3 regions of the Proteus penneri genome follow, and region 1 is predicted to be linked to each of the others. Evidence: predicted binding sites of a transcription regulator. Region 1 holds the regulator's gene; each other region holds the start of a gene.

Region 1 (8,887 bases):
CCCCCAATGTATCCATGGTGAGGTAACCGTTAATAAAGCCTTGAGTTAATGCCATATCTCGATAAGCTTCAGTAGCAGGAATAGCACCACCCGCAGGCCAAAATATCGCTGCAACACCTAATACCGCCAATGCCAAAATTTTAATCGGTGCCAAAATATGACCGACGCTATCTAGTAATTTCCCCGGATAAAGCGAAATACCGATAACAATTAAAAAATAGACAATACTATAAATCAGCAATGACATTTCAGTATCACCCACTAAAGGAGCAATACCCACTTTAAAAGAGACAGTCGCAGTACGTGGTGTTGCGAAAAGAGGTCCAACAGCAAGATAAGCAACAATTGCTAATAATAGCCCCATTGATTTACCAATAGGTGTACTTAATGCTTCAATGCCGCCACCAACTTTAGCTAATGCAACGATGGTTAATACAGGTAAACCAACACCAGTAATAAGAAAGCCGATTGCAGCTGTCCAAACAAACTCACCGGATTGTAACCCCACCATAGGAGGAAAAATAATGTTACCAGCACCGACAAAAAGGGCAAAGGTCATAAACCCTAATGCCAGAATATCTCTGGAAGTTAATCTATGTGCCATAAGTTTTGTTAATATGTAGTTACAATGATTGTTAAATAGCGCCAAGATGGCGCAACATAAAATCAACAATATCTATTTAGGCTCATACCATCATTATTCAGGATAATATCCATGTATAATCATTTCATGTAGAGCAATTAAGTACTAAATAGAAAAAATTGCCGATAACTGGTCACAAGTAAAACTTTTATAATGAAAAAAGGCAATAGCCAATCCAAAAACCAGAATAATCATCTAAACTATTTTTCAGCGCTAGTTATAACTGTCATATATTATCGAATATGCATGATATGATTTGTGCATTTTATCACCAATAATATTAAGTACTGACATCATTTAAAGTTAATATTAATTAATAATATTAAAATTTAACGCTACGATATTAGTTTTTATTGATATTAAAAAAGGAACAAAAAACCTTTATCACTGATTGAATACAAATGATAAAGGTTTTAAAAAAGACGTACTGCTAGTGTGTTTCTTTTGCGCTAAGCAATGTTTGAGGAAGGATAAAAGAGAATGTACTCCCAACACCCACTTTACTTTCAATATTCAATTGAGAGTGATGATGGAGCAACGATTTTTTCACAATGGCCAAACCTAACCCAGTACCACCAGAATGACGAGAGCGAGCTTTATCAACGCGATAAAAACGTTCTGTCAAACGCGTTAAGTGCTCAGCACTGATCCCCGCCCCATTATCTGAAACGCTAAATAACATACCTTGGGGGATTTTCTTCCAATTAACTTTGATTGTTGTTCCTTCTTCAGTGTGATTAATGGCGTTATACACTAAGTTAGAAACCGCACTACGCAGTTGCTCTTCATTACCACGAACAGCCCACTGATCATCAACATCAAAAACAATCTGATGCTGACCTTGGCTTAATGAGTTCGCTTCTTGTTGTAATAACGCCAAAATGGCAGGAATATCAACAATCTTGTTTAAATCAATATGCGGAGCAGATTCGATACGAGAAAGCTGTAAAAGTTGCTGAACAAGCGTATCCATACGTTTAGCTTGCTCTTGCATTGTGACTATCGCCTTATGCTCTGCGGGTTTTGCTACACTATTTTCTTCCATCATTTCAAGATAGCCTTGAATAACGGTTAGTGGTGTTCTTAACTCATGACTGACATTCGCAAAAAAATCACGTCGTGAGTTTTCTAGTTTATTTTTTTCTGTCACATCACGAGCCACCATCAAACGTTGATCTTCGCTATATGGCATCACACGGAACTCAACAATAGAACCACTATTTAATGAAATGGTTAAGGGACGACTAAAATCACCAGCAGTAAAGTAGTGCAAAAAATCAGGATAACGTAATAAGTTAAAAATATTTTGCCCATTATCTTCAGGCCAGCGAAAACCTAATAAATGTTGAGCAAGACTATTACACCAAAAAATATTCCCTTCATTTGTCATCATCACAACAGCATCAGGTAAGCTTTCAGCCCCACTTCTAAAACGTTTAATTAAGTCGCCTAATTCTCTGCGTCGTTTACGATTACGTTGTTGGGTCTGTCGAATACCATAAAAAATAGGCTCCCACCCGCCTCTGCCTTCTGGGGGTAAGACTGAGCGATCGAGCCATAACCATTTAGATAATTTCATCAAATTATAAGCATGCCAAACCAAAGCGCTAAGAAGTGATGCCACCAGCAACCAAGAAAGATGCCCGATAAAAAGCGATAATATAAAGGCAGGCAAACAAAATAGACATAGCCCCCAAACGAGGGCTTTCCATGATAGTCGTTCTAACACCAGACGATTACTCCCATATTGACTTAGAAACGGGCTGAAAAACGATATCCCGTTCCACGTACTGTCTGTATCATTCTGTCATGACCATCTTCTTCAATGGCCTTACGTAAACGACGAATATGCACATCAACAGTACGGTCTTCGACATAAACATTCGTTCCCCAAACGTAGTTTAGCAGTTGTTCTCTACTGTATACACGTTCGGGATGTGTCATAAAAAAGTGCAGGAGTTTAAATTCGGTGGGCCCCATATCAATCGGTTTGTCTTGACTCGTTACTCGATGAGAAACTGGATCAAGTGATAATCCATTGAATTCTATGACATCTTCCGCAGACATCGGGGATAAACGCCGTAAAATTGCCTTCACACGGGCGACAAGCTCTTTAGGTGAAAAGGGTTTGATAACATAATCATCAGCGCCCGTTTCTAAGCCTTGGACTTTATCTTCTTCTTCCCCTTTTGCCGTTAGCATAATAATTGGAATATCGCGGGTGTTACTTTCCCGTTTCATCTGTTTTATTATCTGCAAACCAGATCCTCCGGGGATCATCCAATCTAATAAAACCAGATCAGGGTAAGGATCAATAAGAAAGCTCAATGCAGAATCATAGTCTTCTGCTTCAATCGGTTGAAAACCATTTTGTTCCAAAACAAAACAGATCATCTCTCGAATTGCGGTTTCATCTTCAACAACAAGAATACGCCTTGCCATACTCTATCCTGTGTAATGTATATATATACTCTAAATCATTCGAGTTGCAGGTAGGTGGCAAGCAAAGATATCCCGATGAGCATACTCATGTATATGATTCGGGTAGCTGAGCGTAGCCAACACCCCTGCAACTTGAAGGATGACGAGTATAGAGGGTCAAAATGATTATGATGCACTTTTATGACAGATTTATGACTAACCTTAACATTACTGAAATAGATCCCCGTTGTTAAGGTAAATAAACCATTTTTTGGTGAAATATCACTCGAAAAGAAGGCTTATTGTTGAGTTTTCACTAAAAAAGCAAGGTGCGCTATACTCTTCATCAAATAAAAAAGAGGGATAGCAATGCGGATTATTCACACATCAGACTGGCATTTAGGACAATATTTTTTTACTAAAACCCGCGCACAAGAACATCAACAATTTCTCGATTGGTTATTAGTACAAATCAAAGTTCATCAAGTTGATGCTCTAATTGTTGCTGGTGACATATTTGATACAGGCTCCCCACCAAGTTATGCCAGAGAGCTGTATAATCGTTTTGTTGTTGCTATTCGAGATACACAATGTCAGCTTGTTATTCTAGGGGGTAATCACGACTCTGTCGCGACACTCAATGAATCAAAATCACTATTGGCATGTTTAAATACGACAGTTATTGCCAATGTTCATGCTGAAACACCACAAGCCCCGATCATTCTTCGTCAAAAAGATAACATGCCAGGCGCATTACTTTGTGCGATCCCTTATCTACGCCCTAGAGATATGATAACGAGCCGAAGTGGGCAATCCGGTGCTGAAAAACAAAACGCGCTAAAAGAAGCGATTGCTGATTATTATCAAGTTCAATATCAAGCAGCTCTCGATTTACGTGAACAATTGAACGCCAAAATCCCTATTATTGCGACAGGTCACCTGACAACCATTGGTGCAAGCGTGAGCGATTCCGTACGAGAAATTTATATTGGTACTTTAGAAGCTTTTTCTGCAACCCTATTCCCTGAATTTGACTATATCGCTCTTGGCCATATTCATCGCCCTCAAGTGGTGAATAAATCAGGGCATATTCGTTACAGTGGCTCTCCAATTCCTTTAAGTTTTGATGAAAGTGGGCAACAAAAAAGTGTCTGTCTTATCGATTTTGAACAAGATAAATTAACTAACCTCACACTATTACCTATTCCTGAGTTTCAATTACTACGCACTATAAGTGGTTCATTAAAAGAGATAGCGATACAACTTGAGGATCTAAAAAAACAATACGATGAATTAGACACCACTATTTGGTTGGATATCGAAGTCTCAACTCAAGATTATCTCAGTGATATACAAGCTCGAATTCAAGAGCTCACTAACGACCCACTTTTTGATGTGGTTTTATTAAGAAGATCGAGAAAACAACGCCAAGTGCTCACTCAAAATGAAAAAGAAACACTGACAGAATTAACCGTTTATGATGTTTTTGAAAGACGTTTAGAACAACATGAGTTTGATTCAGAAGAAACTAAAACGCGATTAACCACATTGTTTAAACAAGCAGTTGAAATGGCAGAACGAGAGGATAACGAAGCAAAATGAAAATCTTAAGTCTGCGCTTTAAAAATATTAATTCCTTAAAAGGTGAATGGAAAATTAACTTTAACCAAGAGCCTTTTGTTAGCAACGGATTATTTGCGATTACAGGCCCTACTGGTGCGGGAAAAACTACCCTGTTAGATGCCATTAGTTTAGCGCTTTATCATAGAACCCCACGATTAGATAAAGTGACACAATCACAAAATGAGTTAATGACACGCCATACTGCAGAATGTTTGGCAGAAGTTGAATTTGAAGTCAAAGGTGTGGCTTATCGTGCATTTTGGGAACAACGCCGTGCTAATTATAAAGAAGATGGCAATCTTCAAGCACCACAAGCCGAACTTGTTAAAATAAATATAGCAGGAGATGAAGACAAAATATTGGCAAGCAAAATAAGCCAAGTAAAAGAGATGATCATCAGTATTACGGGGCTTGATTTTGATCGTTTCACTAAATCAATGTTGCTTTCTCAAGGGCAATTTGCGGCTTTTTTAAATGCAGATGATAAATCTCGCGCAGAGTTACTCGAAGAACTCACTGGTACAGATATTTATCGCCATATATCCCAATCTATATTTAAACATTGGCGTGAAGAAGAACAAGCATTAAAAACACTAAAACAGAAAGCTGAAATGATGGCGTTATTAGATGAAAATGCTCGCCAAGCTTTATTAACTGAACAGACTAATCTTTTTGCCAAAGAGAGCCTCTTACAAAAAGAACAGCAGGAATATCAAGTAGCAAAACAGTGGCAAGAAAAAGAAATTGAACTCAATAAAAATAAAGCGCTAGCGCAAACCGAGGTTAACTTAGCACAAGAAGCATTAGTTGCTGCCAAACCCGATATTCAACGTCTTGAAAATAGCGAACCTGCAGAAAAAATTCGTCCAATTTATGATGAAAAAAATCGCCTATTAAAAGAACAAGCCTATATTGCGTCACAACTCTCAGCACTAAAAGCAGAAAAACAGCTTATTGAACAACAAAGCCAACCAATTAATCAGCATTTAATCGAAGCACGTAACACATTTAAACAACACGATGAGAAGAAACAGCAAATATTACAACTTATTCGTGAAAAAGTGGCACCATTAGATAATCAATTAGCCTTGCTAGAACAAGATATTTCAGCAAAAACACAACAAAAAAGTGCACTCGAAAAAACACAATCAGAATATCTGGAAAAAATTCAATCAACAGCACACCAATTAACAACATCACAAAAACAAGCCAGTGAATTAAATAATTATTTAAGCCAACATACGGCTTATGCTCAACTTGCTGAAAATCTACCTTTATGGCAACGCTATTTTGAGCAATATGATGAAGTCACAGAAAAATATCTTATTAGCAAAAAGAGTGAAAAAACAGAGCAAGAAAAAGAACACACTCTCAAACTCGCCTTAGAAAAAGCAACTAAAGCACTAGAGCAACAACAGCACAGCCTTAATTTACAGCAACAGCAATTAAAGGCGTTGCAAACACAACTTGAGCAACAAAATAAGGCTGATGCAATTACAGATATCCCTCCTCGTTTACAGCAAATATCACAACAAAGAAATGCCCTTGCTAAACTGATGGGATTACAAGCTCAATTAGAGCGTGCTATAAAAGCTGAACATCAGCAGCAAAAAAGTTATTCAGAAAACCTGCAAAAAATAGCTATGCTCACTGAAAATATCAGTAAAAATAGCATCGTTTTAAAAGAAAAACAGCAACATCATAAAGATTTAAATGATAATTATCTTTTAATACGAAAATTAGCGGAATATGAAGAAGAGAGACAACGCTTAGTTAAAGACACCCCATGTCCTGTTTGTGGTTCAACTGAACATCCTTATGTTGAAAAATATAAAGAAATTAAACCAGATGAAACAAAAACACGGTTAGATATTTTAACGCAACAAGTTCATGCATTAACAATAGAGTTAGTAGAACAAAAAACACAGTGTGCTAACTATCAAGCTCAAAACGAAAAGTTATGTCACGAACTTAAGCAACTCACACAAGATATTACGTCATTAACACAACAATGGCGTGATGTAGCGCAAACTTATGCATTACCGGATGTCGGCTGCGAAGAAACCGTTCTAACTCAATTAGATTCAGAACTTAAGCAAGAGGATAATTTACTGACGCAAAAACGAGTAAATTACCAAGCATTAGAAACCAAAATTCAGCAAGAATACAAACTATTATCTGATAACAAAGAGCAATTTAATCAACAACAGCAAACTGTTCTTCATCAACAAAATGAATTTGCTCAGCAACAGAAAGAAGTTTCCAATAAACAACAACAAACAGCGCAATATCTTCAGCAACAAACTCAGTTAGCGCAGGATCTTCAATCCCTTGTTAAACAGCAAGGTTATGAATTAAAGGAATTTGAAGATAAAATTCAATGGCTTACTTCACGTAAAGAAGAGAGCCAACAATATCAATCAATCTTAAAAACACATCACGAATTACAACAAACCATCCGCGAATTGCTATCAACGCAGGAAGAGAGAAAACGCTATTTATCTGAAATTCAAAAAGAACTTGATGCTGTTTTAGTCCATTTACAACAATTACACCAGCAACAAGCGCAGCTAAAAGCACAGCGCCAAGCTTTATTCGGGACACAAACCACCGAAGATGCACGTAATGAGTTGGATAAACGGAGTCTATCGTTACAAAAACAAATTGAGCAATATAGTGAAGAAAAAAACCGACTCGAAATCCGTTTAAATCAGCTTATTGGTCAATATCAGGAAAATGAAAAATCGTTACAACGGTTACAAACGTGTTCACAAGACATTATTGAACAATATCAATATGCGTTAAAAAATAGCCCGTTTGCTGACGAAAATGCATTTCTAACCTCTCTGTTATCCGCCGAGGAAAGACACCGTTTACAAGAGCAACAAAAACAACGCCTTGATAAACTGTTGCAAGAAAAAACGCGTTTAGATGCACAAGAAAATGCCTATCAACAACACTTATCACAACAACCAATCTTGATAACACAACAAAATTTTGAACAAATTACCGCTCAGTTATTACTGTTAGAAACACAACTTATTCAATTACAAGAAACGAAGTTTCGTATTCAAGAGCAACTACGAGCTGACGAGGAAAAACGTAAAGAGCAACAAAGCCTACTGACTCATATTGCTAAACAGCAAGCTCAATTTGATGACTGGAGTTATTTAAACGAATTAGTGGGATCTGCATCAGGAGATAAATTTAGCCGTTTTGCCCAAGGCTTAACGCTTGATCATCTCATTTATTTGGCTAACCGTCGTTTAGAAAAGCTTCATGGGCGTTACTTCTTGCAACGCAAAACACCTGCAAGCCTTGAACTACAAATTGCAGACACATGGCAAGCAGATGCTCTACGAGATACACGTACTCTCTCTGGTGGCGAAAGTTTCTTAGTCAGTTTATCACTCGCCTTAGCACTTTCGGATTTGGTCAGTAACAAAACTCAAATCGAATCACTCTTTTTAGATGAAGGCTTTGGCACATTAGATCCTGATACCTTAGATATTGCATTAGATGCGCTTGATAGCCTTAATGCATCCGGCAAAATTATTGGCGTAATTAGTCATGTAGAAGCCATGAAAGAACGTATTCCGGTACAAATTAAAGTGAAGAAAGCCGGAGGGTTAGGTATTAGCCAACTTGATCCTGAGTTTAGATATGCAGATAAATAGAATATAAATCAATTAGTTAAAAACTAGGTCGAATATTTTGACGTAACTGATTAAATTTTTTATCTATCAATAAGTCACTACTAAGCCCTATAGTGTGTCCATAGATTAGCTCAAGCTAAAACACGCTTTAAGCGCTCAAATTTATCAAGGAGACAACCATGTCTAACGCATTTACTGATTTAATGAAAAAACGTAGAACAATTTATCATTTAGGTAATCAACTTCCAATTAGCGAAGACAGAGTCACTGCGATTATCAAAGAAGCGGTTAAAGAGAGCCCAACAGCATTTAACTCACAAACATCTCGTGTTGTTGTTCTGTTTGGTGAACAACATCAAAAACTGTGGGATATCGTTAAAAATACCCTGAAAAAATTAGTACCCGCAGAAGCATTTAGTGCAACTGAAGCAAAAATTAATAGCTTCGCCGCAGGTGCGGGTTCAATTTTGTATTTTGAAGATACTGATATCGTAAAAGGTCTGCAAGAGCAATTCCCACTGTATGCTGAAAACTTCCCTGTATG
Region 2 (11,114 bases), 310 kb from region 1:
GCAATATCATTGGCGGAATTATAGGTCAACACCCAGGGAAAACCCTTGTTTTTGATGGTCATATCGACACTGTGCCAGTAAGTGAACGTGATTGGAAAGAAAAGCCTTATGGTGCAGAAATCAAAGATGGCAAGATTTATGGTCGTGGCACCAGTGATATGAAAGGTGCTGTCGCAGCCATGATTTCAGCGATTGGTTTTTATGGCCAAGATAATCAGCGCAATTTTGCCGGTCGTATTTATGTCTCTTGTATTGTGCATGAAGAGTGTTTTGAAGGTGTTGCCGCTAGATTAGTTTCTGAGCGCTATAAGCCAGACTATGTGGTGATTGGTGAAGCCTCAGAATTAAACCTCAAAATTGGGCAACGCGGTCGTGCCGAGATTGTTGTTGAAACCTTTGGTAAACCCGCTCACTCCGCCAATCCAGATGCAGGGATCAACTCTGTTTATAAAATGGCAAAACTGATCGAGAAGATCAGAACCCTAACACCACCCGTTCATCCTGTTTTAGGAAAAGGGATCTTAGAACTTACGGATATTAAATCATCACCTTATCCAGGCGCTTCGGTTGTACCTGAATATTGCCGTGCCACTTACGATCGTCGTTTATTAGTCGGTGAAACTAAAGAGGAAGTGCTTGCACCATTACAAAAAGCCATTGATGAACTAACTTCTCAAGACGCTGATTTTAAAGCTAAAGTCTCTTATGCCTACGGTACTGAAAAATGTTACACCGGCGCCACTATTGAAGGTGAACGTTTCTTCCCAGGTTGGGTATTAGAAGAGAGTGATCCTTACGTGCAAAGCGTTTTAAAAGGGCTGCATGAGTCCGGCTTTAACCCTACCGTCACACAATACTCTTTCTGTACCAACGGTAGCCACTATGCGGGTGAAGCGGGTATTAAAACCATTGGTTTTGGCCCATCTCGCGAAAACTTAGCACACACCATTGATGAATATATCGAAATTGAACAGTTAAAAGGTGCGGCGAAGGGGTATTACAGCATTATGAACAGCCTTTATCACCTTTAATTCTTACTCAAAAAAATCCTTACTAGAAGAGTATCTGGCGAAATAGTCAGATGCTCTTTGGAGAAATAACAGAATGAAAACAATATTTAAAAACGCCACTGTTATTGATGGAACAGGGGCAAGTGCATTTCAAGCTGATGTTGTGGTTAACGAAGGAAAAATAATAAAAATCGGTCAGTTTGATGCTAAAACGAATGATCAAATTATTGATGCTACAGGGAAGATAGTCTGCCCCGGCTTTATTGATACCCACACCCACTCAGATCTTTCTGCTCTGCTTAATCCTGCGTTATCTGCCAAAATCCGCCAAGGGATCACCACTGAATTGTTAGGGCAAGATGGTGTCGCGTTAGCACCCTTACCAGAACAGTATATTTCTGCATGGCGCAAGAATATTGCGGGGTTAGATGGAGATTCTGACAGCATTGATTGGCATTTTAAAAATACCGAAGGTTACTTGGGAATGTTGGAAGCCCGAGGCTCAGCAACCAATCTTGCTTACCTTGTTCCTCATGGCAACATCCGAATGGAAGCGATGGGATTAGAAGGTAATCCTTCTACTCGTGAAGATGTTGCCAAGATGTGTGAGATCTTAGAGCGTGAGTTAAAAGCAGGGGCGTTTGGTTTATCAACAGGATTGATTTATATGCCTTGTGCCTTTGGTGATACCGCTGAAATGATCGAACTTTGTAAGGTTACAGCAAAACATAATGGTATTTTTGTTGTACACCAGCGTAGCGAAGCTGACGATATTATTCAATCAACTCAAGAGCTTATTGATATCGCCAAAGCATCAGGTGTTTGGTTGCATATTTCCCATATGAAAGTTTGCGGTAAGAAAAACTGGGGATTAATCGACGAAATGCTTGGTATGTTAGAGCAAGCACAAGAAGAGGGCATTCGTATCTCTTTTGACCAATATCCGTATGTGGCAGGCAGTACCATGCTTGGGGTGATTTTACCGCCTTGGGTTCACGCAGGAGGTACAGAGAAATTATTAGAACGCTTAGCTTCTCCTGAACTGCGTAAAAAGATGATTGAAGATATCGAAAAAGGTATTCCGGGTTGGGATAACTTTATTGATTTTGCAGGCTTAGAAAATATTTATGTCACTAGCTCTAAAACAGAAAAAAACCAAGATGCCGTTGGACTTAGCCTTGTCGAGCTAGGCAAATTGAGAGGTAAAGATCCGTATAACGCAACCTTTGATCTGCTATACGAAGAAGAAAATGCGGTAGGAATGGTGGATTTTTACGGCACAGAAGAACACGTTATCAAATTCTTATGTCGTCCTGAACAAAACGTCTGTACTGATGGGTTAATGGGAGCTGGTAAACCTCATCCTCGCGTATTTGGTGCATTCCCTCGTGTTTTAGGGAAATACGTCAGAGAAGAAAAATGTCTCACTTGGGAACAAGCTATCCGCAAAATGACAGGTAAACCAGCTGAAGTCCTTCGATTAACCGATAGAGGCTTAATTAAAGAAGGCTATGCGGCAGACATTGTGATGCTTGATCCTGAAACCATTATTGATAAAGGCACGTTTGTTGAACCAAACCAATACCCAGAAGGGATTGATCTGGTAATGGTCAATGGGCGTATCGCTTTAATTAATGGAGTCGAAAGTTACGCCTGTAGCGGTCATGTTTTAAGAGCATAACAACACAATAGCGCTCTTAAACGTTAAATCTTATCTCTGTTTATCACGGTTGTTCTTCAACCGTGATGGTTTCCCCTTACTTGAGGAACAGGAAAATGAGTTCAAATATTATTCCAGACCTTCAACCGAAGAAAACATGGAAAGCTCGTTACACCGTTTTATCCTTAATTTGGTTAGCATGGTTACTTTCATTTTTAGATAGAATGGTAATGAGTGTTTCATTACCCTTTATTGGGCGTGATCTTAATCTTGATACCACACAACAAGGCTTAATCATCAGTGCGTTCTTTGTCGGTTATGCGGCATTCCAAATACCGGGTGGTTTCTTAGCTGACCGCTTTGGTGCTCGTAAAATTATGGCAATTGGCATTGCATGGTGGTCAGTCTTCACCAGTTTAACGGGTATGGTGTTTACATTACCGTTAATGTTAGCAGTGCGATTCTTATTTGGTATTGGTGAAGGCTGTTTTCCATCCGCTTCTTGGAAAATGATCTCGACTTATTTCCCATCTAAAGAGCGTGGTCGTGCAACGGCAATTCAATCAACAGTCAATACGTTAGGACCAGCATTAGCCGTCATTGTTGCAGCCAGTATTATCGGCGCTTTTGGCTGGCATATGGTGTTTATTGTTTTAGGTATTCCGGGCTTATTAATTGCAGCGGGTATTTATTTCTTTACTCGTGATAACCCAAAAGATCACCCAAGTATTACTCAACAAGATCTCGATGAATTAGCAGCGGATGGCACATTAACGGATAAACCTGTTGAAGCCGTACCTTTTAAAGATGTGTTAAAAATGCCAGTGTTATGGCAAATGGCGGCGATTTGGTTTCTGTTTGATATTACCTTTTGGGGATTTTCAACGTGGTTACCAAGCTATTTAATTACTGTTCGTGAATTCTCTTTGGCTAAAACAGGGGTAATGGCGGCTATTCCATTCTTATTTGGTGCGGGTGGGACATTATTAGGCGGTTATGTTTCTGATAAATGCAAAGCACAGCGTAAATGGTTATATATGATCACCGCAGTGATTGCCGCGGGCTTCTTATATATGACTTATACTGTTGAAAGTGCGGATATGGCTGTTGTATATCAGTGTATTTCAGCACTGTTTATGTTCTTTGCCATGGCAATGTTCTGGGGTATTTTAATGGATACTATCCCCAATAAAATCATGGGTCGTGCTTCAGGAATTGTTAACTTCGGTGGCCAAATGGCGGGGGTTGTTTCCGCACCGGTTATGGGCTTCTTAATTAAAGCGAGTGGCGGCAGTTATGACAGTGCATTTATGTTTATGATAATTGCATTAGTCGCTTCTGCTGTTGTGACGTTCACTGTTAAAATGCGCAATACACCAGCACCCGTTTAATTAATCAGTATCAATAACGTTTATATTTAAATAAATGTGATGTTATTAAAATAAATAAGATTAATTAAATAAAATAAATGTATTAACAGTAAGATTTATTTATTAAAACGCTCTATACGCTTTATTGATTTTTTAATTTAAAAAATCTTATTGCAGGGTATTGTTGTCTTAAAAAAGCCACGATTAAAAATCGTGGCTTTGTTTTTGTTAGATTAATAACATTACGCCATCTTCCCACTTGTTTTGTAGGTGATCACGGGTTTTAAACGAGCAATAACCTCAATTAATCCAATGCTCACCATACTTTCAATCACAGTCTCAATCGATTTATAAGATTGTGGTGCTTCTTCATAAATCAGTTGTTTATTGGCACAAATAATACGGCTACCTAATGCCGTTCGTTATAGCAAACGCGATCAGATAAATAATGAACACAGTTGTCCATATACCAATCCATATAATGTAAAGGATTAAAAAATAAATTGGTTGGCGGACAGCAAAAAGAAAGAAAAAAGGATTACTTCTGAGATTGTCCGCAAAGAGTATTCATATTTGTTGTTGTCATGGGATACCTCCTTGCAGTTAAGTGAAATGGATAAAATAATAAATCGCAGGCATAGTAACCACTTTTTTTTGCTTTAGCAATTAAAAGTTGGTGTTGTTTTTCTTTATTTTTATCAAAGAGAATAAATATAATTTATTTAATTTAAGGTTAATTTTTCTTTATTATCTATTTTAGTTAGTTATCTACTTTTAATTAATAAATCACTTTTACTGAGCTTTTTCGGCAATACTCTTCGTAATCATCCGTTAATTTTCTATCAGTAATAACAACATCAAATTGCGCTAAATCACCCATATTGGCTGTCGCTGTTTCATCAAAATAGTGATATTTGGTGAGTAAGATCTTACGAATAGATTTATCCATCGCTTTTTTCTTCATATAAAGATCGTCGATGTTATAACAAGTAACGCCAAAATCAAGATGGACACCTTCAGCTGAAATAAAGGCTTTTTTAGGATTAATGCTATCAAGATAAGAAGGTTGGGTTGGATTGAAGAATGAATCACTTTTAGGGCGGTATTCACCTCCACAGAGTAATACCGTGGCATTTTTTTTCTGGCTTAAGGCCAAAAAGACTCGATGAGAATAACAGATCCCAGTGAAATGCAGGTTATCGGGAATAAGCTCAATCAGTGTGGGAATAAATTGTCCGTTATCGAAAAAAAGAACATCGCCTTCAGAGACCATACCGGCGGCAAGATTAGGAATATGAAGTTCTTCAGTTTGATCTGGCGTAATAATATCGGATGATGTTGATAGTGAGCCTGCATGAGGTTGGGCTAATGCAACAATATAGCCACCTAATAATGACATTGGGAACGGGTTTTCAGCATCAGCGCTGAGATCGCGTCTAATCGTCATTTCAGAAACTTCAAGGATCCTTGCGGCGTCTTTAAGATGTATGCGACCTGAGCGTTTTATACATTCACTGAGGCGGCGCAAACGTTCGTGCTGTTTGGTCTCTATCACCGAAGGATCCTTGTATTATCGAATAGCGTACTCCAAAAAAAGATACGCTAAATAATTAGTAATTTGATTCAGGTGCATCTGAATCTGTTGCGATAGCGACACTTGCGCTAGCGCCGATACGTGTTGCTCCTGCTTTGATCATGTTTAATGCTGTTTGGCGATCGCGAACACCACCAGATGCTTTCACGCCAACTTCATCACCAACGGTTTTACGCATCAAAGCAACATGATGTTCTGTTGCGCCCATTGTACTGTATCCTGTCGATGTTTTCACAAAATCAACACGGATCTCACGGCACATTTCACACACTAAACGTACTTCGTCGTCAGTTAATAAGCAAGTTTCTAAAATCACTTTCAGAGTTGTATTACCACAAGCTGCTTTTACTGCTTCAATATCTTGTTTTACGAAGTCTAAACGACCGCTTTTTAACATACCGATATTGATAACCATATCGACTTCTTGCGCGCCTTGACGAATAGCTTCAGCCGCTTCAAATGCTTTTGTTGCTGTTAAACCAGCACCAAATGGGAAGTCGACAACACAACATACTTTTACATCACTGCCTTCAAGGCAAGTTCTTGCTAAAGGGATGTAAGAAGTGTTAATACACACAGAGAAGAAACCGTGTTCAATTGCTTCAGCACACAATTTCTTGATTTGTGATTCAGTTGTATCTGCAGCAAGAAGGGTATGATCGATATAATTAGCTAATGGACGCATAGTCTATTCCTTAGTAAAAAGATTGTTATTTTTCACTTATGTTAGTTTGGCAACATAGTAGAGCCGTTTTAATGAGATAACAATCACAGATGATACAAAAATAACATTATACTGTTATATATCTATCAAAATGTCACTATTTTCACATTTAGAAATTTCACATAAGAGTAAGAGGCGCTATGGATATTGCAGTGATTGGTTCAAATATGGTGGATTTGATCACCTATATAGATAGGATGCCAAAAGAGGGTGAAACCCTTGAGGCGCCGGCATTTAAAATGGGTTGTGGTGGTAAAGGCGCTAATCAAGCAGTTGCTGCTGCTAAATTAAATTCAAAAGTGATGATGTTGACAAAAGTCGGCGATGATATTTTCGCGGATAACACCATCATGAATTTAGAGTCTTATGGCATTAATACACGCTATGTTGAAAAAGTACCCGGTACAACAAGTGGTGTTGCACCTATTTTTGTGACTTCCCAATCATCAAATAGCATTTTAATTGTTAAAGGGGCTAATCAACATTTGTCGCCAGAAGATATTGATAGAGCGACAGATAGCCTGAAAAAATGCAAAATAATTGTACTGCAATTAGAAATCCCGCTTGAAACGGTCTATCACGCTATTGAGTTCGGCAATAAACACCATATTCCTGTGTTATTTAACCCAGCTCCCGCTTCAAAAGCATTAGATCTTGATATTGCTGCTCGTTGTGATTTTTTTGTTCCAAATGAAACTGAACTTGAAATATTGACCGGTATGCCAATCACTACAATGGATGAAATTCGCGAAGCCGCTTGTTCTTTACTACAAAAAGGCTTTAAGAATGTCATCGTTACGTTAGGGGAAAAAGGGGCATTATGGATGAACGGCGAAATTGAAAAGTACATTCCTGCTATTAAAGTTGATGCAATAGATACCAGTGGAGCCGGCGATGCCTTTATTGGTTGTTTTTCCCATTATTATGTTCACACTAATAATATTGAAGAAGCATTAAATAAAGCGGTGATGTTTTCAGGCTTAAGTGTTGCCGGAAAAGGCACACAATCTTCTTATCCAAGCATTGAAGAGTTTGGGCAGTTTTTAGCGCAAGCGAAGTAGTACACCTCCGCACTATTATATCTTTATATTCCACTTGTTATCTTATTTAGATGGTAAGTGGAATTGATTTAAAATCAATTGATTACTTTATTTTTATAGCCACTGTTGAATTTCTTACAAAGCAAAAAACAGGGCTTAATGTGATTCATTTCACAGCATCGTGACAAATAGTCTTGAAATACAATTTCATTGGATGTAATTTTAATTGAAATATGATTTCATAAGGTTGTGGTGATGAAAGAAGATGCATTAAGCGAATGTCTTAAAAATGAAAGCAATCAAGAAACAACACAGTTTTCTGAATTAAGTGCTTTAGAGTTGGTTACGCTAATCAATAGTGCAGATATGACGGTTGCAAATGCAGTTAAAAAAGAATTACCTGCTATTGCTAAAGCAGTAGAAAAAATAACTGAACGTTTGCAAAAAGGTGGGCGTATTTTTTATGTTGGCGCGGGAACCAGTGGCCGATTAGCTGTACTAGATAGTGCCGAATGTCCGCCAACTTTTGGTGTACCTTCTACATTAGTACAGGCAATTATTGCAGGTGGTCATGATGCAATGCTAAAAGCGGTTGAAAATATTGAAGATAGCCGAGAGGCGGCAATTGAAGAGCTTCAACGTCGTCATGTCAGTGATAAAGATGTTGTTATTGGTATTGCCGCAAGTGGTCGTACTCCCTTCACTGTCGCGGCTTTGCAATATGGTAAGAAACTAAAAGCGTTAACAATATCTATTACCACGCGTGGCAAAAGTAAGATGAGCGAGATTGCTGATCTATCTATTGCACCAGACGTAGGCGCAGAGGTGTTAACCGGCTCCACAAGAATGAAAAGTGGTACAGCTCAAAAAATGATCCTAGGGATGTTAAGCACCAGTGTAATGACTAAGCTCGGGAAAGTGCATAAAAACCTGATGGTGGATGTGATTGCGAGTAATGAAAAATTGCAACGTCGTGCTGAAGGTATTGTCAGCGAAGTGTGTGGAATTTCACATGAAAGAGCCAGAGCCTTGTTACAAATGGTTAATTATCATCCTAGAAAAGCCATTTTGATGTATGAGCTTCATCTGAGTGTGGAGAAAGTTGAGCAAATCACACAGCAATATCCTTATCGTTCGCTACAACAGCAACTTGCCCTATTTAACTAATAACAATATGAGTAAACACTCTAAACTTTAGCAGGCACGCATATGGCTAATAAAATAGAACATCTCGACACGTTAGCAATAGAAATAGAAAAACACGCTGGTGGGTTTCAAAATGTGGCAACCCTAACACATTGCATGACTCGCATTCGACTGATTTTAAAGGACAGTTCACTTTTTGATGCAGACGCTTTAAAACAAGTCGAAGGCGTTAAAGGCGTTGTATTTAATGGCGAACAGCATCAAGTGATTGTCGGAATGGGGACTGCGGCAAAAGTTTATTCCATCATGAATAAACGTATGCAAAAAAGTTCAGCAAGTAGTGAAGATAAGCCAGCGTCAACCTCAGTGAAAAAAGGCTTCTCAATCCGCCGTATGCTAAATACATTAGCGGCTATTTTTGTTCCTACCATTCCTGCTTTAATTGGCTGCGGTTTGATTATGGGGTTAATTAATATTATCCGTTTAGTCGCACCGGGCTTAGTTGAGCAGTTCCCTGAACTATTTAAATTATTCAAATTAATTGGTAGTACGGTATTTGCGTATCTCTCTATTATGATTGGGATAAATACCGCTAAAGAATTGGGCGCATCAACATCGATTGGTGCGGTCATGGCGGGATTATTAGCGATGCCAGGGCTTGCCGATATCACCTTATTTGGTGAGAAATTACAGCCAAACAGTGGCGGGATTTTTGCGGTATTAATGGTGGTTGTATTCTCTTCAAAATTAGAATTATGGTTTCGTAGCATCGTTAAAGAGAGTCTTGATCTTATCTTAACGCCGTTTGTGACGATTTTAGTCTCTTCTCTTGTGGCGATTATGATATTCCAACCTATCGGCCATTATCTTAATCAGTTATTAGCACAAGGCGTATCATTATCACTATTGAATCAAGGTGGTGGTGCGGTGGTAACTGGTGCGGCGTTAGGAGGAAGTTTCTTATTTTTACTCTTAACGGGATTACATCAAGGGTTAATTCCTATTCATACCGAAATCTTAAATACCTTTGGTTTAAATTATCTATTTCCAATTTTGGCTATGGGCGGAATGGGGCAAGTAGGCTCTTGTTTTTGGGTTTATCTACGCACTAAAAATCAACGTTTAAAGAAAACATTAATGGGCGCATTACCTGTGGGTATTTTCGGTGTCGGTGAGCCTTTATTGTTTGGTGTTTCGCTTCCACTTGGAAAACCATTTATTGCTGGATGCATTGGTGGTGCGGCTGGTGGTGCATTAATGGCATATTTCCAAGTTGGGATCATTATTCCATTTGGTACTGCTGGGTTATCATTAATTCCGTTAGTTGGTGATGGGCAAATTATTAAGTTCCTGATCGCGGTATTAGGCGCATGGATTGTCGGTTTTATTGCCAGTATGCTAATGGGATTTACAGATCCAGAGAAATAAGTCAGAAATAAAAAGGATAACAGAATGTCGACACTGACCAAAAAGCTTGAGAGTTTGCTCATTCAGGGCAGAGGCACAGAACAGCGTATCGCTCATTATCTATTAGATAATAGTGAGAATATTGCCAGTATGAATGCAGCTGAACTGGCACTTAAAGCCGGTGTAAGTAGTGCATCTGTTATCCGTTTCTCTCGTCAAATGGGATATCGTGGTTATCCTGAATTTAAAATTGATTACCTTTCAGAAGAAAAGCAACAAAAAAGCAGTGGCGATATTCTCTATGGCAATCTTGCGAAAACAGACTCAACAGAATTAATTATTTCCAAAACAGGGCATCTGTTTACTAGCGCTATTCAGGACTCATTGGCTTTGTTAGATCCCAATTGTATTGATCTGCTGGCTGAAAAAATGGTCTCAGCTAAACGCATTGTCCTGTTTGGGATTGGCGCCTCTGCCGTTGTGGCGAGTGATATTTTTCATAAGCTTATTCGCGTGAATAAAAACGCCTTATTTAGTCCAGATCTTCATGCTCAATTGGCTTATTCCGCCAATTTATCAGTTGATGATTTGGCTATTGCTGTGACTGCACGAGGCAATACGGCTGATATTAATCGGATGCTGAAATCGGCAAAAAATGAAGGTTGTTTAACAGTAGCATTAACGCGTTTTGGACAAGATGAAGCAACTCGATTATCAGATTATACATTGCCTTATTTTTATGACGAACAACACTCTCAATTAGGAGTGATCACGCCACAAGTTTTACAAATGGTGGCTTTTGATGTGCTGTTTTTTAAATATATGACATTAGCGAATGAGTCGGCAGAAAAAGCCTTATTAAAAGGGCGAGAAGCTGTTATACAAGGAAATCAATAATGTTACTTATCACCACATTAGCGGTAGGTGCAGCTATTGGTTTAATTATTAGCACAACGGGCGTGGGTGGCGGTGTTATTGTTTTACCTGTATTGACCTATTTTTTTGGTATGAATGCATTAATGGCAGTTGCAACAGCCAATTTATTGTCTATGTTGATGAAAGTCACTTCGTCTTATATGCATTTTCGCCTTGGCAATATTCCTTTTAAAAGAGCAATGATTGTATTAGGAATAATGCTACCAAGTACTTTTTTGGCTAGTGTT
Region 3 (11,114 bases), 180 kb from region 1:
ATAACAAACAAGGCGGCTATATTGGTACGTGAAAGAGGAAGTAAGATGGTGAAAAAGAATCTTATCGGGCCTGCGCCATCAATTTTGGCTGCTTCAATAAGCTCCGGGGTAATAGTAAGAAAGAATTGTCGAAATAAAAAAGTAGCGGTAGCGCTGGCAATTAATGGAATGGTTAATCCTGCATAAGAGTTCAGCATATTAAGGTTAGTAACAACCTCAAATGTCGGCATAATACGAACTTCAACGGGCAGCATTAATGTAAAAAAGATGGTCCAAAAGGCAAGCATACGGCCTGGAAAGCGAAAGAATACAACCGCATAGGCTGATAAAATTGAAATGATTAATTTTCCGATAGTGATCACTAACGCCATGATTAATGAATTCAACAACATACTGTTAATTGAGATCGCACTATTTTGTGTTGTACCCACTTGTGACAATAGGGTTTTAAAAATACTGAAACCTTCAGTGCCGAACCAAAGCGGCGATCCTGTGGCAAATTCGGTATTTTGATGTGTTGTAGCGACAAGCGCTATCCATACAGGAAATGCGACAGAAAGAATGCCAACAATGAGGATCAAGTGGCAAAAAGCGTGAAATAAAGGTCTGCGTTCAACCATCAGTAAGCCACCTTTTTCTCAACATAACGAAATTGAATAATGGTTAATATCGCGACGATAAACATTAAAATAACGGATTGTGCAGCAGAGGAGCCTAAATCTAATCCCACAAAACCATCGTTATAGACCTTATAAACCAGTGTTGATGTACTACTGCCAGGGCCACCTTGTGTCATGGCATGGATAATCGCGAATGTATCAAAAAAGGCATAAGCAAAATTCACGACCAGTAAGAAAAAAGTGGTCGGTGAAATAAGCGGAAAGCTTATTGTTATAAAGCGTTTAATAGGTCCACTGCCATCAATAGCGGCTGCTTCTAATAGTGATTTAGGTACAGATTGCAAGGCTGCGAGGAAAAACAGAAAGTTATAACTCACTTGTTTCCATGTCGCCGTTAGAATCACCATCCACATAGCATGATGGGTATTCAGTACGGGATCCCAATTAATGCCTATCTGTTTTAATAATTGGCTTAATACACCAATCGTAGGATCAAGCATAAATAACCAAAGAAAACCCGCGATAACTGGCGCAATGGCATAGGGTGAAATTAAAATTGTGCGATAAAACAGTTTGCCTCGTAAAATTTGCTCGGCAATGCCGGCCAAAACAAGTGCAGATAACATAGAGAGAAAGACAACACTGGTGCTAAAAATCAATGTGGTGATTAAACTGTCAAAATAGTAACTATTGCTAAATAAACGCTGAAAGTTTTCGAGACCAACAAACTCGCTACTCAGGCCAAACGCATCTTCTAATTGAAATGACTGAAAGAAAGCTTGCCCAGCAGGCCAAATAAAAAAGATAAGTGTGATAGCTAGTTGAGGAAAAATCAGCGCTAGAGGTAACCATTTTTGTTTAAAATAAATGGATTGAGAAGCCATACAGTATCCAGTAAATCGATAAAAACAGAAGGCGAGCACTTGGCTCGCCTAATATAAATGATTATTGTTGAGTACGTTCAAAGCGGCGTAATTGCTCATTTCCACGTGTGACAGCATTATCCAATGCAGCTTGAGCACTCTGTTTTCCTGACCATACTTTTTCTAACTCTTCATCAACAATTTCGCGTGTTTGTAAGAAATTACCAAAGCGTAATCCTTTAGAGTTTGCAGTCGGTTCTGAGGTTGTCATTTGTAATATTGCGGTGTCAGCCCCTGGATTTTGCTGATAAAAGCCTTGTTGTTGCGTCAATGCGTAAGCGGCTTTAGTAACAGGAAGATAACCGGTAGCTTGGTGCCAATCAGCTTGTACTTCAGGGCTTGAAAGATAAGTGAAGAATTTCGCCACACCGTTATATTCCGCATCTGGACGCCCTGACATAACCCATAAAGACGCACCTCCAATAATGGTGTTAGCGGGTTTTTGTACCAGCGTATCGTCATAAGGTAATTGGCTAACACCAATATCAATGCCTTTCATATTCTCTTTAATACCAGCAAAACCAGCGGATGATTCCATCACCATGGCGCACTCTTGAGTATAAAATAGAGGCATTGAATCGGATTGGCGCCCACCATATTTGAAAATACCTGATTTAGACCAATCTGCCATTTGTTGAATATGAGCCACGAAAGGGGCTTTATTAAATAGAAACGTCGTATCTAAGCCATCAAAACCATTATTTTTTGTCGCAATAGGTAAATTATTACGTGCCCCAAAGTTTTCTATTTGAGTCCATGATTGCCATGTGGTGGTAAATCCACATTTCACTCCAGAATCGAGCAGTTTCTGAGATACAGCTTCCATCTCTTTCCATGTTTTAGGCGGTTGCTCTATACCTGCTTTTTTAAATAGAACCTTGTTGTAATAAAGCACGGGGGTTGAGCTATTAAAGGGCAGTGACATCATTTTGCCATCGCTGGTGGTGTAATAGCCCGTCACAGTAGAGAGATAACTATTAGGATCAAAAGGCTCGTTAGTTTTTTCCATTAATTGATAAACCGGGAAAACGGCTTTTTTAGCGCCCATCATGCTGGCTGTACCGACTTCAAAGACTTGCACAATAGCAGGTTGGTTTTTAGCACGAAACGAGGCTACTGCACTGGTCATCGTTTCAGCATAAGTGCCTTTATAAACAGGCTTTATCTCATATTCAGATTGGCTTGCATTAAAATCAGAGGCGATTTGATTAACTTTTTGACCGAGCGCACCTCCCATTGCATGCCACCATTCAATTTGTGTTTTTGCGTGTGTAGGAGAAGTAAATAACGCCATTGCAACAGCAAGACCTGTTATTGATTTTATCGACATGCAGAATTTCCTTTTTAATCGAAAGTTAAAGGTGCAATCTAATCTGCGAATTACCCTAAATGTTGTTTATGACAAAGGGGTGACAATTAAATGAAGATATATTGATGGTATGACTGTCAAATTGCTGTCATAAATGGTTGTCATGATGTCGGCACAAATGAAAAGGAGAGAGAAATGAAGATAGCTGCTCACCGAGGTTTTTCTGGAAAAGCCCCTGAAAATACATTGGCTGCGTTTAAAATGGCAATTGATTTCGGGTGTGAATGGATTGAAACGGATGTGCAATTAACCGCGGATCATGTTCCTGTGCTTATTCATGATAAAACAGTTAATCGTTGCACAAATGGGCAAGGTGCTGTGCGTTTTCATACCTTAGATGATTTGCATCGTCTTGATGCAGGAAGTTGGTTTAGCTCACTCTATCAAGGTGAGAAAATTCCTTCTTTAAGACAAGGATTGCAATTAATTAAGCGTTCAGGAACAAAGCTTAATATTGAGTTGAAGACATGGCCTGATGATGATGTTGAGCGTTTATGTTTAGCGGTTTCTGATATGATAAAAAGTGCAGATATTCCGAATGAGCAAATTTTATTTTCTTCTTTTGATACGCATGCACTTACTGTTATGAAACGATTCCTGCCTTCTATTCGCAGAGGCCAATTATGGGATGAGATCCCTGATAATGCGTTAGAAACACTAAAAGCGATTGATGGTTTTAGTGTGCATTGTAATTACAAGTATCTTACACAAGAACAAGCACAATTGTTAAAACAGGCAGGCTATGAAATTTATTGTTATACCCCGAATAATCCTGAAGAAGTGAAAGATTTTGAGCAATGGGGTGTTGATATGCTAATTACCGATATGCCGGATGTTTATCAACCGGATATTTATGATGTAGCAAAATGAAAAAGAACTAACCATCCCGCTTACTGTATTGAATAAGGTGTTATCGATATGTTTGATGGCGCCTTTCCTCCTTTTCCTTTCGTATTTTAAGAGAAACGTTGAGTAATAGATGTTTTATTTACATTCTCTGCTATCATCCTGCGCAATTAATGAATAGATATTGTTCAACACGATAATGTTTATCTCATTAAAAATAAAAATGGGGAAAATGGTTAGCGATATGGCGACCTTATTAACCCAACCTCTAAGAGTAGAGGTGAGTTATTTCTACTTTAATTGCCAATAATATCATTGAGAGTGAAACATGAAAGAACTCGTTGTTGTTGCCATTGGAGGCAACAGTATTATTAAAGACAATGCAAGCCAGTCTATCGCTCATCAAGAACAAGCAGTACAAGAGGTTGCAGCCCATATTAGTGACATGGTGGCTGAAGGGTATAATATTGTTTTAACTCATGGTAATGGGCCACAAGTAGGGCTTGATTTACGCCGTGCGGAAGTTGCACATGTACAAGAAGGTTTACCATTAACACCATTAGCCAACTGTGTCGCAGATACACAAGGAGGTATTGGTTATTTAATACAACAAGCGTTAACCAATAAGCTTCGTGTTCAACACAATAAACAAGCAATTACCCTTATTACACAAGTTGAAGTAGATAAAAACGATCCCAACTTTGTTTCCCCAACAAAACCTATTGGTGCATTTTTCTCTGAACAAGAGATGGCACAATTAAAGCAAGAAAACCCTCAATGGCATTTTGTTGAAGACGCTGGTCGTGGTTATCGTCGAGTTGTTGCCTCTCCTGTTCCACAGCATGTAATTGAATCTAATGCAATTAAATCATTGTCAGAATGTGGCTATGTTGTTATTGCTGTCGGAGGCGGTGGCATTCCGGTCATTAAAAATGAGCAAGGTAATTACCAAAGTGTTGATGCCGTTATTGATAAAGATCTGTCATCAACGTTACTGGCAAAAGAATTACATGCAGATATTCTGATTATTACAACAGGGGTTGAAAAAGTCTGTATTCATTTCGGCAAGCCAGAACAAAAAGCGTTAGGTGAAACCTCTGTGACAGAAATGACACAATATATGCATGAGGGACATTTTCCTCCAGGCAGTATGCTTCCTAAAATCGAAGCGAGTTTGTCATTTTTAGCTGCGGGTGGAAAAAGAGTGATTATCACAACGCCAGAAAAACTGGCTTCAGCCTTAAAAGGTGAAACAGGAACACATATCGTTGCTTAATCATCTTCATAAGTAGTGTTCGATTATTATCATTGTTCAGCGCCTTATTTGTAAAAAGTAAGGCGCTTATTTTATGTGTATATTTTTATGATGATTAAATAGAATGATTGGCGGGATAGGCTTTTGCGTAATGGCGAGGGTTTAATCGTGCAAATAATCCTATCGTAATAATCACTAAAATGGCATGAAATGCCCATGCATAAGTAAAGCTTCCATCAGGTTGGCGTAATAGCACAGCAACTAATGGGCCAAAAGCGGCAATAATAAAGCCACCACCTTGCATTAAGGCTGACAGAGCACCCGCTTGCGCTGGATCTGGAATATGATCAAGCGCGACAATCATCATCATGGAAAAACATCCTCCTAAGCCACAGCCTAAGAAAATACTCCAAAGATAAGGCGAACTCATGGGGATCGTCATGATTGCGGCAAAACCGATAAATTGGCTTATTAATGTTATTGTAAGCCAAAAACGCCTGTCGTGATTTTTAGCCGCTAAGAAAGGAATAATCAACGCGGCAGAAGCTTGAAAAAGGGAAAGGATAGCGACTAGAGAGCCACTTTGGGCGCTTGGCATTCCTAACGATTGATAGAAAGGTGCTAGCCATGTTACCACTGAAGCATATCCTGCATTAACACAACCAAACCCTAAGATAAGTAACCCTGTTCTAGGACGCCAGATTAAGGTATTGAGTGATATTTTATTGGCAGAGGTGGCGCTATTTTTAATAGAAAAAAGAATAGCAACAAATGCAAAACCAGCAGGAAGTGCAAACCATGCTAAAGCATTTTGCCAATGACCATCAGGGGCGGTAAGAATAGGGGAAAGTTGAGCACCTAGTGCGCCTCCTCCCATTAACATGGCAGAATATAGTCCCATCATGATAGGCGTTCGATTTCCAAACCATCCTTTAATAATGCCAGGAAATACCGCTTGAATATAAGCGACACTTAAACCGCAGAAGAGGGCGGTCAATAATAGCTGATTGCCATCAGAAACATAAGCTCGAGAAAATGAGCCAATAAGAAGCATCAACATTGCGACTAACAGTCCTTTACGTACTTGAATGTAAGACTGTAAGAAAGGAACGACTAATGCCCCTACTCCCATTAAAAGCATAGGTAATAGTGTGAGTAATGAGACTTGGCTATAACTCATTCCTGTTGAGGCAATAATATTGTCAATAACAGGGCCAGGGCCAGTTAAGAAGGGGCGTAAGTTTATCCCCACTAGAATAATAGTGAGGACAATCTGCCATGTTTTTTTTCGTGGTAAGGCAGTCATTGTCATTCCCTGATAAAAATAAATATTACCTACTTTATGGACAATGTTGATATAAACAGATGAGGGATTTTATATCAACATAAATATCATTAGGTATTTTAATTAATCATCACACTATTTAAGAGATGTATTTTAATTTCCACTGTTTAATCTGACTTTTGGGATTAATTAACACAAACTCATAATGTTCAAAATGAGAAAGTACCTTTTTAAATTCCAGAGTTGCTTTATCTAAATCCCACGATTTAGGGAAATAAAAGCCATCAAAAGAAATATTTTCTAATCTTGCAATAAATTGATGAGTAAATTCATCAAATCCCGCATAAGTCAGTGCAATTTTACCTGTCCAATCAATATTAAAAGTATTATTGGATTGGCGTTGGAAAGTGATTTGATGATTTTTACATGCATCATGACCTAATAAGTAAATACTGAAAGCGGGGACCTCTGCTCTTTCTTCATCCTCATCGGTATCACTATCGATTTGAGGGGCAATATCAACATTAAATTGATGATTAATAAAGTTATCAAAATCAAACGGTGTATTTCCTGTGCTGAGCAAAATACCTTGGTCGTCAGACCAATAAGTTGAGGAGAGTGTACAGCAGTGATAATTATCCCAAACGATTTGAGCTTGCCAGTGTGCAAGGCTGGTATATTCTTCCTCATCATTTAATTCATCTTCATCTATATCATCAAGATAATCCTCACCTTCACTTAAATAGTAACTGTTACTTCTAAGGTGCAGATCAAACCAAAGTTGACCGTGTTTATCTAATCGACCAGACCAGACAAACTCTTTGATTGCATGCGGTTTAGGATAAGCACTATCAATAAATGTAATGGTACGTACTGGTGTGGTCATGGTTTGTTTTCTTTTTAATATAGGTTTGTTTACTAGGGTAATAGAGTGATAACTATCAGCATGATTATGATAAAAGTGATACTCACTCTAAAATACCATACATTACACAGTGTAATAGAACTCAAATAAGTGAGATAGTGATGTTAACGGCATTAAATCAGCAACTACCTATTCCTTCTGCAATACATGAAAATGGAAAAGAAGAGAAATGGCCATTAATTGATAACAAATATGCCTTTCCCAACGATTATATTGCGTTTATCACCCAATATGGATCAGGTCAGATAGCTGATTTTATAACGTTATTTAATCCCTTTAGCAAAAATGAGTACATTAATTTTTTTCAGCAAAAAGAGTGGATACTTGAAGATTTCGATTCATTAATCAATGAAGATCCTGATTACTATTCTTTTGTTCTATATCCAAAATGTAATGGGCTTTTACCCATTGGTGTTACTGATAATGGTGATACGCTTTTTTGGGTTGTTTTATCAGAAAATAGTGAGCTTTGGACAATGGCTATTATTCCATCTAGAGGATCAGAGATAGAATTTATTGCAGAAAATCTGACTGGATTTTTAGAGGGAGTATTATCAAAACGAATACGTTGCCAGTCGTTCCCTGAGGGATTCCCATTAGAAAAATGATATTTAGCCCAGAAGTTTGATGAGTTATTTTCCTATGGGGAGTTGAGTCACAAAATAGGAAGTAGCAAGTCCTATAAAGATAGATATGCTAAAGCTAATCAGTGTACCTAACATGAAATACTTGATCGGTAATAAACCATTTTAGAGAATTATCAGTATAAGATTTTGCGAGATCGAATAAATAATGAGTGATAGATATAATAAGACTGTAAACCAAAATAGCATTGAAATTGACTTTTACCATTAAGATCAGAACGATAAATGTGATCCCACCTTGTAGTAATGAATGAAAGTAAAGTTCTTTAGATTTGTAGTGAAGTGAATTCCGCGCTTCTATCCAGCTTTTAGGTTGCAAATAAAAATCAAAAATAATATGAGCAATGTAAAGAGAAATAAGAAGCGTGAAATTGTACATATCAATAAGCCTTGTTAATTAAATAATTAAAGTATTGAATATATTCATCTATTAACTGATAGTGGCTAGCGTTTAATAATCTAGTAATATTACTTCTCGATTTTTTTAATTCATCAGCAATAGCATAGTGAGATTTATCTTCATTAACCATATATTTAAGTAAAACTTGCGCTTGTGCTCGAGTTATTTCTTTAAGTTGTATATCTAAGTATTTAGTCACTAAAGTAATGTTTTTTTGAAATTCTTTATCTGATGCGGATATTGTTAATATTTCACTTTTCATCTTATCTAATCCTTCACCCGATAAGATAAAGGCCTCACCCGTTGATGTTCTAATATCATTACGTAATGAATTAATTTGACCGATACCAATACTTTGACGAGCACAGATGTCTAGTTCGGACGTTTTCAATGCTAATTGAATGACAATAGCAACTTTAATGGCATCACAAGCGTGTAAGCAAACAAGTTGGAAGGAGTCACCGCGATATCTGTCATATTTAAGTGGTAGTTGTTCTGAGAGTAATTGAACCGTCTGCTCCAAGGTATAGAGCATAACATCATAGTTTTCAGGTGTGATGTTTCTAGAGTTTATGATATCACCTGTAATCACACTTACGATGTCTTTATTCATTAGCTTGCTCTTATCATTTTGTGAGAGAAATAGAATGAGTATAGTGATCTTTTATTCAGTTATTTAATTGAAATACCAAAGAGAATGTTACTATATTTGGTAACATGATCAAATGTTACCATATTTGGTAACTTAATAATTTATGTTATAGAGCAAGCGTGAAAAATAGGCAACAAAAAAGCCTTTTCTGGAAACCAGAAAAGGCTTTTTATAAAAATAGACCTAACTGACTAGGATCAGTTCATGCCGTATTTTTTCAGTTTCTTACGCAGTGTGCCGCGGTTAATGCCCATCATTTGCGCTGCACGCGTTTGGTTGCCACGGGTGTACTGCATTACCATGTCCAACAATGGCTGTTCAACTTCAGCCAATACTAGCTCATATAAGTCATTAACATCTTGACCGTTTAATTGAGCAAAATAGTTCTTCAGTGCTTGTTTAACTGAGTCACGTAAAGGTTTTTGGGTCACCTGATCTTGTGAATTTACGGTGGCAACTGTTAGTACGTCTGAATTTACGCGTTGTTCGAACATAGTTCTGTCAGCTCTTTTATTTATTTACGCAAAAAATTTTCGAAATATGCTTCCAACGCCTCCAGCTGTTCGCTGGCATCCTCTATGGCGTTGAAGGAGCGCCGAAACTGGTCATCAGGGGCATGTTCCTTGAGATACCAAGAGACATGCTTGCGTGCAATGCGAGTTCCTTTGCCTTGACCGTAAAAGTCGTGCAACTCACGCACATGCTTTTGCATTATTTGTTGTACCTCTGCAATCGGCAGAGGGGGCAACAGTTCACCTGTGTCCAGATAGTGCTGGATTTCCCGAAAGATCCAGGGTCTTCCCTGAGCAGCGCGACCGATCATTAAAGCATCGGCTCCAGTGTAGTCTAATACTGCTCTGGCTTTTAGCGGGTCTGTTATGTCTCCATTCGCAATAATGGGAATAGAAACATTCTGCTTAACTGTCCGAATGCTGTCGTATTCGGCTTCCCCTTTGAACAAACACTCGCGTGTACGTCCATGAATAGTAAGAGCCTGAATACCACAACGTTCAGCCAATTTGGCAATCTCTACACAGTTACGTTCATCAGGTGACCAGCCAGTACGGATCTTGAGAGTAACAGGTACATCTACCGCGTTAACCACAGCAGAGAGGATCTCTGCGACAAGGTCGGGATGACGAAGTAGTGCTGAACCCGCTAGCTTTTTATTCACCTTTTTTGCAGGGCAACCCATATTAATGTCGATAATTTGAGCGCCACTATCTGCGTTTATTTTCGCAGCGGCCGCCATATCAACGGGATCACTTCCTGCAATTTGTACGGAGCGGATCCCCAATTCATCACTATGTACCATTCGTAACCGAGACTTGTCAGTCTGCCAAACCTGAGGATTGGAAGAAAGCATTTCAGAAACTGTCATACCCGCACCCATATCATAGCAAAGCGACCGAAAAGGTCGGTCTGTAACGCCAGCCATGGGAGCCGCGATAAGGCAATTTTTTAACTGATACTGTCCGATTCGCATAGATGAAAAGAGGGCCAAACTGTGACTGCAAGGGCGCGTATATTACGCATTTTTTGCCAGATATGAAAGGACAAAGTTTAACCAAATTGCGAAAAAAAGTTACTCATTTATACTTGATTTTTTATAAATTGATTATTTAATTAATAAAAACATAGTGTTATATGTTTTTAAAAAATTAAAATTTGATGATGTAGAATTGATAAACAAGTGGAACTAAGTGGAGTTTATCAGGCAAAAGTGTGATTAATGCCTGATAAACAATAATTAAGTAAAATTTTAACGTAATGAGATTATCTCATTTTGGTTAATATTTGTTCGGTATTATTTTTTCACACCGGTAATACGGCACCACTCTTCTTTTTCGGCAACAGGATCTAAGTTAAATAGCCCTTCATAGGCAGCAGCTACACCTTCTGCTTGTGTCGCTAACACACCAGAAAGCCCTAGATGTCCACCTTGACGAGGCAATGTACTGATAACAGGTGCAAGTTCACGCAATGGGCCAGCTAAAATATTCGCGACCACAACATCTGCAGTGAGGTTATCAGGCTGGTCTTTTGCAAGATATAATGTGAGGGCGTCAGAAACGCCATTACGTTGCGCGTTATCACGACTTGCTTGGATAGCTTGAGGATCGATATCAATACCAATTGCTTTAGCTGCACCTAATTTTAAGGCTGCAATGGCTAAAATCCCAGAACCACAACCG

Evidence for each region. The regulator PhoB, encoded in region 1, activates phosphate uptake and scavenging genes when phosphate is short. The targets are predictions, from matches to a motif close to CTGTCATAAAACTGNCNNAT.
Region 2: a site for PhoB is predicted at 6,431-6,450, ahead of rbsK (ribokinase). Genes of this name have one in related genera too.
Region 3: a site for PhoB is predicted at 2,987-3,006, ahead of ugpB (sn-glycerol-3-phosphate ABC transporter substrate-binding protein UgpB). Genes of this name have one in related genera too.

The regions. Positions count from the first base shown of each region.
Region 1 covers NZ_CP059690.1:243,868-252,754, reverse strand. The annotation lists gene brnQ (branched-chain amino acid transport system II carrier protein) at 1-604, opposite strand, end outside; gene phoR (phosphate regulon sensor histidine kinase PhoR) at 1,074-2,372, opposite strand; gene phoB (phosphate regulon transcriptional regulator PhoB) at 2,396-3,085, opposite strand; gene sbcD (exonuclease subunit SbcD) at 3,434-4,666, shown strand; gene H1225_RS01055 (AAA family ATPase) at 4,663-8,364, shown strand; gene H1225_RS01050 (nitroreductase family protein) at 8,523-8,887, shown strand, end outside.
Region 2 covers NZ_CP059690.1:3,916,186-3,927,299, forward strand. The annotation lists gene H1225_RS17770 (YgeY family selenium metabolism-linked hydrolase) at 1-1,031, shown strand, start outside; gene H1225_RS17775 (N-acyl-D-amino-acid deacylase family protein) at 1,105-2,691, shown strand; gene H1225_RS17780 (MFS transporter) at 2,787-4,061, shown strand; partial or broken gene H1225_RS17785 (RtcB family protein) at 4,283-4,462, opposite strand; gene deoR (DNA-binding transcriptional repressor DeoR) at 4,819-5,595, opposite strand; gene deoC (deoxyribose-phosphate aldolase) at 5,651-6,319, opposite strand; gene rbsK (ribokinase) at 6,499-7,419, shown strand; gene murQ (N-acetylmuramic acid 6-phosphate etherase) at 7,654-8,565, shown strand; gene H1225_RS17810 (PTS transporter subunit EIIC) at 8,608-9,972, shown strand; gene H1225_RS17815 (MurR/RpiR family transcriptional regulator) at 9,997-10,848, shown strand; gene H1225_RS17820 (sulfite exporter TauE/SafE family protein) at 10,848-11,114, shown strand, end outside.
Region 3 covers NZ_CP059690.1:62,181-73,294, forward strand. The annotation lists gene ugpE (sn-glycerol-3-phosphate ABC transporter permease UgpE) at 1-620, opposite strand, end outside; gene ugpA (sn-glycerol-3-phosphate ABC transporter permease UgpA) at 620-1,504, opposite strand; gene ugpB (sn-glycerol-3-phosphate ABC transporter substrate-binding protein UgpB) at 1,566-2,873, opposite strand; gene H1225_RS00300 (glycerophosphodiester phosphodiesterase family protein) at 3,048-3,782, shown strand; gene H1225_RS00305 (carbamate kinase family protein) at 4,087-5,034, shown strand; gene H1225_RS00310 (cyanate transporter) at 5,129-6,319, opposite strand; gene H1225_RS00315 (hypothetical protein) at 6,438-7,184, opposite strand; gene H1225_RS00320 (SMI1/KNR4 family protein) at 7,325-7,831, shown strand; gene H1225_RS18365 (DUF3307 domain-containing protein) at 7,926-8,246, opposite strand; gene H1225_RS00325 (hypothetical protein) at 8,248-8,880, opposite strand; gene fis (DNA-binding transcriptional regulator Fis) at 9,117-9,413, opposite strand; gene dusB (tRNA dihydrouridine synthase DusB) at 9,434-10,405, opposite strand; gene prmA (50S ribosomal protein L11 methyltransferase) at 10,727-11,114, opposite strand, start outside.